2 regions of the Streptomyces kaniharaensis genome follow, and region 2 is predicted to be linked to the other one. Evidence: predicted binding sites of a transcription regulator. Region 2 holds the regulator's gene; the other holds the start of a gene.
What was found. Region 2 encodes HspR, which represses chaperone genes until heat shock. Its sites were predicted from a motif close to TTGAGNNNNNNNNNCTCAA; they were not measured.
Positions count from the first base shown of each region.

Region 1 (4,352 bases), 880 kb from region 2:
TCGCCGCCAGTCGCGGTCGCCCGGCGCAATTCCGCCGGAGCGCCCGTCAGGCGGCGACCAGGACCTCGGCCGGCTCCAGGGCCAGCTTGAGGACCTCACGGACGTCCGACACCGGGTGCACGGTGAGCCGCTCCAGCACCTCGGCCGGGACGTCGTCCAGGTCGGCCTCGTTGCGCCTGGGGATGATCACCGTGGTGACACCGGCCCGGTCGGCGGCGAGCAGCTTCTGCTTCACCCCGCCGATCGGCAGCACCCGCCCGGTCAGCGACACCTCGCCCGTCATCGCCACGTCGGTGCGCACCTTGCGGCCGGACAGCAGGGAGGCCAGCGCGGTGGTCATGGTGATGCCGGCGCTCGGCCCGTCCTTGGGGACGGCCCCGGCCGGGACGTGAAGGTGCACGCCGCGGTCGCGCAGCGAGGTGACCGGCAGCTCCAGCTCGGCGCCGCGCGAGCGCAGGAAGGAGAGCGCGATGTGCGCGGACTCCTTCATGACGTCGCCCAGCTGCCCGGTGAGGGTCAGCCCGGTGCCGCCGGTCTCGGCGTCGGCGAGCGAGGCCTCGATGTAGAGGACGTCCCCGCCGGCGCCGGTGACCGCGAGGCCGGTGGCCACGCCGGGGACGGCGGTGCGCCGCTCGGCCGGCTCCTGGGCGGCCTCCGGCACGTGGTGCGGGCGGCCGATCAGGGCGCGCAGGTCGTCCACGCCGATCGCGGCGGGCAGCTCGCGCTCGCCGAGCTCGGCCTGGGCGGCGAGCTTGCGCAGCACCCGGGCGATGGCACGCTCCAGGTTCCGCACGCCGGCCTCGCGGGTGTACTCCCCGGCGAGCCTGCGCAGCGCCGCCTCGTCGACGGTGACCTGCTCGTCGCCGAGCCCGGCCTTCTCCAGCTGGCGCGGGAGCAGGTGGTCGCGGGCGATGACGACCTTCTCGTCCTCGGTGTAGCCGTCCAGCCGGACCAGCTCCATCCGGTCGAGCAGCGGCTCGGGGATGGCCTCCAGCACGTTGGCGGTGGCGAGGAAGACCACGTCGGAGAGGTCGAGCTCGACCTCCAGGTAGTGGTCCCGGAAGGTGTGGTTCTGTGCCGGGTCCAGCACCTCCAGCAGGGCGGCGGCCGGGTCGCCCCGGTAGTCGGAGCCGACCTTGTCGATCTCGTCGAGCAGGACGACCGGGTTCATCGAGCCGGCCTCCTTGATCGCCCGCACGACGCGGCCCGGCAGCGCGCCGACGTAGGTGCGCCGGTGGCCGCGGATCTCGGCCTCGTCCCGGACGCCGCCGAGCGCCACCCGGACGAACGTGCGGCCCATGGCGCGGGCCACGCTCTCGCCGAGCGAGGTCTTGCCGACCCCGGGCGGGCCGACCAGCGCCAGCACCGCGCCTCCCCGGCGCCCGCCGATCAGCCCGAGCCCCTGATCGGCCCGGCGCTTTCGCACCGCCAGGTACTCGACGATGCGGTCCTTCACGTCCGACAGACCCGCGTGGTCGGCGTCCAGCACCGCGCGGGCGCCGGCGATGTCGTACGCGTCCTCGGTGCGCTCGTTCCAGGGCAGCTCCAGGACGGTGTCCAGCCAGGTGCGGATCCAGGAGCCCTCGGGCGACTGCTCGGAAGCGCGCTCCAGTTTGTCGACCTCCTTGAGCGCGGCCTCGCGGACCATCGCAGGCAGGTCGGCGGCCTCGACCCGGGCGCGGTAGTCGCCCTCCTCGTCGGCCGGGTCGCCGTTCAGCTCGGCGAGCTCCTTGCGGACGGCCTCCAGCTGGCGGCGGAGGAGGAACTCCTTCTGCTGCTTGGCCACGCCCTCCTCGACGTCCCTGCGGATGGTGTCGTTGACCTCCTCCTCGGCGAGGTGGTCGCGCAGCAGCGTCAGCGCGTACTCGAGGCGGGCGACCTGGTCGGCCTCCAGCAGCACCTTGAGCTTCTGCTCGGCGGTGACGAAGGGCGCGTAGCCGATGTTGTCGGCGAGCTCGCCGACGCCCTCGATCTGGGCCACCCGGTCGACGATCTGCCAGGCGCCGCGCTTGCGCAGCCACTGGGTGGAGAGCTCCTTGTACTCCTTGACCAGCTCGGCGGCGCGGCCGGCCACCGGGGTGCCCACCGAGGACTCCCGGAACGGCGTGGTCTCCACCCACAGCGCGGCGCCGGGCCCGGTGGTGCCGACGCCGATCCGCACCCGGCGCACGGCGCGGACCAGCGCGGCCGGCTGGCCGACGGTGTTGGGGCCGTCGGCCAGCCGGCCGACCTGTTCGACGGCGGCCAGCGTGCCGGCCGCCGCGTACGAGCCGTCCACCCGCGGAACCAGCAGGACCTGCGGCTTGCCGACGCCGGTGGCCGCGGCGCGGGCGGCCTCGATCGCGGCGCGCACCTCGGTGTCCTTCAGGTCCAGCGGGACGACCATGCCCGGCAGGACGACCTCGTCGTCGAGCGGCAGCACGGGCAGGGTGAGCGGTGTGGACGTCGATGCCATGATCTCTCCCCAGTCAGTGAACTTGAGTCGACCTGACTAAGGCTTGGCGACGGCCGAATGTTCCCCGCCCTGTGTTCGCCGTGAGCGAACAAGAAAGCCTGTGGAACGGTCCGTCAAAAACCACGCGAACGAGTCAGCCCGCGTCCAGCACGGGCGCTCCGCCGGGCGAGGGAGCGGGCGCGGATCCGACCCCCGGCGCCTCGACGGGGGCCGGCCGCAGCCGGCGCCCGGGCCCGCGTCGCAGCCAGCGCCACAGCACTACCCCGGTGAGCACCGCCACCGGGTGGCCCACGGCGGTGACCACGTCGTTCTCGGTGGCGATCTGCTCGGCGATCAGCGCCGCGGCGCCGCCCAGCGCCAGCAGCCGCCCGCGCCGGGAGAGCAGCCCGGCCAGCGCGCCGAGGCTGGCCAGCACGCCGTAGCTGACGCCGATGTCCAGGTAGTCCATGGCCGCGGACTCCAGCCGCCCGGTCTCCACGGCGGTGATCACCACCGCCTGGGACAGCAGCGTCGCCGTGACGTGCCCGATCGCGAACACCGCCGCCGCCCGCCCGGACCCGACCCGGCGTTCCAGCGGGGCGACGGTGAAGGCGAATGCCCACAGGTACGGCATCCACACCTGGCCGGCCACCCAGAAACCGCTGAACAGCAACGCGCGCAAAGGGTGGTGCAGGAGATTGTGACCGTCGGAACTCGAAGCCTCCTGCAGCCGCAGGACGAGATCGGGATCGGCGAGTTTGCCGAAGGTCGTGGTGGCGCCCACCACGGCGAGATAAGCGAGGGCGAAAGGGTTGCGGCGCGGCGTCGGCACCCGGGCCAGCAGCCAGTCGACCACCGCGGTGCGCAGCCCGTACCGGAGCATCCCGAACGGCGGCCCGGCGTACGGCCCCGGCCCGCCCGGTTCGGCACCTCGCCGCAGTCCAGCCATGCCGCCTCCGCTCCACGCCCGCAGCCACCGGCTTCCGTCGCTGCCCAAACGTACCGGCGCGCGCCGGAAATCCCACCCGGCGGGGCGTAGTCGTGATCACGTTACGTCGAGGTTCTGAGAACCAGCTGGGAAAAGCCCGTGAAGACGGCAAACCGGGCGCCCGGCCGGATTCCCGGCGCTGGTCCAGACCTTCTCCCGATTGACCCGTCAGTAGCGGCCCTGACCGGCGACTTGGCGTCAACTCGAATGCATACGTACCGTTACGCCGTGAAAAATCGCCGGGTAAGGTATCGGCCCGTGCCCACTCGTGAGTGGGTCCGAGAGCGGGCCGGAACCTGCCCACGGGCCGGAATCACCCGGTCCACCTGCCGGGAGGCAGCCGCTGTCCGTACGCTGCGAGGCGCGCGGGACCAGCGGGTGGCCGACCTCCGCCCTCCGATCCGCGCACGCGACGGGACGGCGGACCCGGCACACAGTCCACGACGGAACAAGACTACGAGCGGAGCCCCGCCATCCCCACAGGTGGCCGGCCCGCAGCCCTGGGGGCGGTGGCGTGACCGTGACAGAAATTCAGCAGGACAACAGCAACAGCGGCGGCACGGTGAGCAGCCAGCGCAGAGTGCTGGTGGTGGAGGACGAGCCCACGATCGCGGAGTCGATCGCGGCCCGGCTGGGCGCGGAGGGCTTCAAGGTCGCCGTGGCCCACGACGGCCCCGGCGCCGTCGACGGCTTCCACACCTGGCAGCCTGACCTGGTGGTCCTGGACATCATGCTGCCCGGCTTCGACGGCCTCGAGGTGTGCCGCCGGATCCAGGCCCAGCGTCCGGTACCGGTGCTGATGCTCACCGCGCGCGACGACGAGACGGACCTGCTGGTCGGCCTCGGCGTGGGCGCGGACGACTACATGACCAAACCCTTCTCCATGCGCGAACTGGCCGCCCGGGTCAACGTGCTGCTGCGCCGCGTCGA
Region 1 covers NZ_WBOF01000001.1:3,844,774-3,849,125, reverse strand. The annotation lists gene lon (endopeptidase La) at 47-2,455, opposite strand; gene F7Q99_RS17400 (rhomboid-like protein) at 2,589-3,383, opposite strand; gene F7Q99_RS17395 (response regulator transcription factor) at 3,943-4,352, shown strand, end outside.
Region 1: a site for HspR is predicted at 2,478-2,496, ahead of lon (endopeptidase La). Genes of this name have one in related genera too.

Region 2 (4,352 bases):
CCCTCTTGGGCCTGGCTGTCGTGGTGACGCAGGTAGGGCTCAGTCATGTCGACTCCGGGGGAAGGCCGACCAGGGGAAGGAACGTCGGCGGCGTTATGGGATGTTGGGGGAGTTACTGCTCATGCCGGTGGAAACTCGGCCGTTTGCACTCGAGTTGAAGGTACATCGGCAAGTGTGGTGGACTTGCGTGGGTTATCGGGAGCGAACTGATCGTCCATCGGGCGGTGCGGTGGCGTCCAGGTTTGAGAGGTGTCATCTGGATGCCTGGCAGAGAGATGACATGGTCCCCGGACTTGCGGCAACATGGGTGCAGGCGTTTCATTGCCACTCATTTGCGCGATCGCAGGCTTGAGGGAAGGGACGAGCGTATGTCTCGTATACACCGGTACGTCCGAAAGGTCGTATTGCCGCTCGTCGCCGGGCTGACTGCGGTCCTGGCGGTTGCCGCCGGGACGGTGGGGAGCGGGTATGTCGAGGAAGAGCAGGCGAGTGCCACGGCCACCGTTGTCGCGGCCGATACGCACTGGACCTGAGTCGGCTGACCGAGCGTCACGAGATCTCGTGGTTCTCGGGATCGCACACCTTATGACTCGGTCGCTTCGGGCTGTTCGTCGTGGCCCGGAGTGGCCCGTCCCAGGACATATCCCAACTGGAAGAGCGATTCGACGTTGTAGTCCTCCCGCATTTCGGCGAGATGGCGGGCCAGTGTCCGTTCGCTGATTCCGAGGCGTCGCGCGATGACGCGATGGTTGGTGCCGGCGAGCAGCAGGTCGATGATGGTTTGCCGGAGTCGGGAGACGACCTGCTGCGGCACGGTCGTCGCGCCGTCGAATTCGAGAGCTCGACTCCAGTTCCGCTCGAATACCTCTTCCACCAGGTATTCGATGACGTACTGGTCGTGGATGAATGCGGCCAGGTCCATGTCGTCGGCTGCCGGGATAACGGCAAGTCGCCGGTCTATGATGATGAGCCTGGTGTAGGGCTCGTCAAGCGTTCTGAACTGCCATCCGGCAGCGGACAGCGTTGCGACGTAATCGCGCGTCGGCTGATGGTAGCGAGTGCTGGCGTGATAGATCGTTCGCATGCTGGCGCCCATTTTGAGCCTGGCGAAGTCATAGTCCAGTCCGGCGGCCAGTACTTCGGGCGGGCGCGGGCCACCAGGCTGCATGGCGAGTGCTTCGTCCGGGCCGTCCGCCTGGGCCTGAAGGATGCGCTGATTTATCAGAGCCTTCCCTCGCACGTATTCGATCGGACCTCCCTCCTGCCCTCGTGAATGAAAGGCTTCGGCGAGATCGCCGAGGTCGGCGGGGAGTGCGACCGCCCGTGTCAGCAAATCGAGGGCCTGGCGCTGCCAGGTGAGGCTCATTCTGTTGGAGAGCTGGGCCGGATCGACTGCGGCATAGAGGCCGGGTTCATCCATATCCGGCACCAGGAGGCCGAGCGTGACCAGCTCGTCGAATGAGGCGGCCTCCTGTGGACTGTCTTCTCTCCGGGCGGCCTTGCCATTCCCCTCGATGGTGGCCAGATACAGGGCTCGGGCGTTGGCTGACAGAGCGCGGGGCCTGTCCGGCATGATTCCTGCCTGCTCGCGCCCGTTCATCCCCGTCTCCTTGTCGTAGACCGGACAAAATTGCCAGAGAAACACGACTGTGCTCTGCAACTGATCCTAAAGTCTGACTGGCCACCCGGCCGAGCTTCGCAGGTGCCCGGAGCGCAGCAGTGTTCTCGAGACGGCACCCTCTCACCACACGCAAGCCGCCGGCACCCCCCGAACAGGAGGGGCCGGCGGCTTGTTGTGTACGGGCAGGTCAGCGCTTGGGGCGCCAGACGACCAGGGCGCTCGACTGGGGAGTCGGGGGCTGGTACGGAACGAGGTCGCGGCGGTAGGAGGCGTGGACGGCGGCCTCGCGCTGCTGGAGCGCGGCGGCGGCGCCTTCGAGTGAGTCGACCAGTTCCCCGATGCGGGCCTGGAGAGCGGTGACCTGGTTCTCCAGCTCGATGATCCGCTTGATCCCCGCCAGGTTGATGCCCTCGTCCTGGGAGAGCCGCTGGACCTCGCGCAGTTGCTGGATGTCGCGGGCGGAGTAGCGGCGGCCGCGGCCGGCGGTGCGGTCGGGGCTGACCAGGCCGAGACGGTCGTACTGGCGCAGCGTCTGCGGGTGGAGGCCGGAGAGCTCGGCGGCGACCGAGATCACGTACACCGGGGTGTCCTCGGTGAGGACGTACTGCGGCGGTGCCGCGGGGCGCCTGGTGCGGCGGTGGCCGCCGGGCAGGCCCTCGCCGAGGCCGGGGCCGATCGGGCTGTCGGGGGTCATCGGGGACATCTGGTCGTCACGCTCCCTCCGCCGCCCGGAACAGGGCGGCTCGCGGGTCGTCGGAGGCGGTGGCCTCGCGGTACTGCTCCAGGGCGCTCAGCGCGTCGCCGGTGACGTGCTGCGGCACCACGACCTCGACGGTGACGAGGAGGTCGCCGCGGGTGCCGTCCTTGCGGGTGGCGCCCTTGCCGCGGGCGCGCATGGTGAGGCCGTTGGCGCTGCCCGGGGGCAGCTTGAGCTTCACCGCGGGGCCGTTGAGCGTGGGCACCTCGATGGTGCCCCCGAGGGCGGCTTCCGGGAAGCTGACCGGGACGGTGACGGTGAGGTTGTCGCCCTTGCGTCCGAAGACGGGGTGCGCGTCGACGTGCACGGTGACGTAGAGGTCGCCGGGCTGGCCGCCGCGTTCGCCCTGGGCGCCCTTGCCCTTGAGCCGGATGCGCTGGGCGTCCTGGACGCCGGCCGGGATGCGGACCTGCATGGTGCGGGCGGAGCTGGCCCGGCCGCTGCCGTGGCAGTCGGTACAGGGGTCGTCGACGATCATGCCGCGGCCGCGGCAGTCCTTGCAGGGCTCGGAGAGCGCGAACGCGCCCTGGCCGCGGCTGACGGTGCCGGCGCCGACGCAGGTCGGGCAGACCCGCGGGGTGGTGCCGGACTTGGCGCCGGTGCCGTTGCAGGACCGGCAGGGGGCCTGGCTGGTCATCCGTAGCGGGACGGTCGCGCCGTCGACGGCCTCCTCGAAGGAGAGGGTGACCTCGGTCTCGACGTCGGCGCCGCGCCGGGGTTGGGCCTGCCGGCCGCCCCGGTTGAACAGGCCGCCGAAGACGTCGCCGATGCCGCCGCCTCCGCCGCCGCCCTGGCTGCCGCTGAAGAGGTCGCCGAAGTCGAAGCCGTAGTTGCCGCCGCCGGGGCCGCCGGAGCGGAAGCCGCCGTTGGCGAAGAGGCTGCGGGCCTCGTCGTACTCCTTGCGGCGCTTTTCGTCGGACAGGACGTCGTACGCCTCGGAAATGTCCTTGAACCGCTCCTCGGCCTTGGCGTCACCCTTGTTGGCGTCGGGGTGGAACTCGCGCGCGAGCTTGCGGTAGGTCTTCTTGATCTCGGTGGCGGTGGCGTCCTTGGGCACGCCGAGGACCTTGTAGTAGTCCTTCTCGACAAAGTCCTTGCCACTCATGCGCCCACCTCACTTCGCTCGGCAGCCGCTTCGCGCCACGCGCACCTGCTAACGGCGCTCCCCCGGCCGCGGGCCGGGGAGACCCCCATGCTGCGCTCGCTCACGGCTCCCGCCACCTCCCGATGTCCATCGTCACTGCGCTGTCAACAGCGTGGCCGCGGTGGGCCGCTGCCGACAGCGCGCTGCGGAGCCGGCCGCCTGAATTGCCGGCGTACGACTCCGCAGCGCACTGGTTGTCAGCTGTCACTGGTTGTCAGCTGTCCGAGCCACCGTCGGTCTTGTCCGACTCGCCGGACTTGTCCGTGTCGGCGTCCGGCCCGGCCGTGGTCTGGGTGCCCGGCTGGGGCTCCGCGACCGCGACCATCGCCGGGCGGATGATCCGCTCGCCGATCCGGTAGCCGGGCTGGAGGATCTGCACACAGGTGTCCTCGGTGACGTCCGAGGAGTAGCTGTGCATCAGCGCCTCGTGCATGGTCGGGTCGAAGGGCTCGCCCTCCTTGCCGAACTGCTGGAGGCCCAGCTTGGCGACGACCGTCTCCAGCGACTCGGCGACGGACTTGAAGCCGCCCGTCACCTCGCCGTGCTCGCGGGCCCGGCCGACGTCGTCCAGGACCGGGATCAGGGACTCCAGGATGTTGGAGACCGCGATCTCGCGGACGGTGAGACGGTCCCGCTCGACCCGCTTGCGGTAGTTCTGGTACTCGGCCTGGAGGCGCTGGAGGTCGGCGGTGCGCTCGGTGGCCTCGCGCTTGGCCGCGGCCAGCTCCTCGGCACCCGAGGCGTCGGAGCCGGCGGCGGCCTCCTCGGCCGCCTTGATCACGGCTTCCTCGGCGGCGGAGTCGTCGCCGGGCTTGCCGCCCTTGTCCGTC
Region 2 covers NZ_WBOF01000001.1:2,960,524-2,964,875, forward strand. The annotation lists gene F7Q99_RS13535 (TIR domain-containing protein) at 1-47, opposite strand, end outside; gene F7Q99_RS13540 (helix-turn-helix domain-containing protein) at 584-1,600, opposite strand; gene F7Q99_RS13545 (heat shock protein transcriptional repressor HspR) at 1,809-2,324, opposite strand; gene dnaJ (molecular chaperone DnaJ) at 2,332-3,483, opposite strand; gene grpE (nucleotide exchange factor GrpE) at 3,737-4,352, opposite strand, start outside; gene dnaK (molecular chaperone DnaK) at 4,351-4,352, opposite strand, start outside.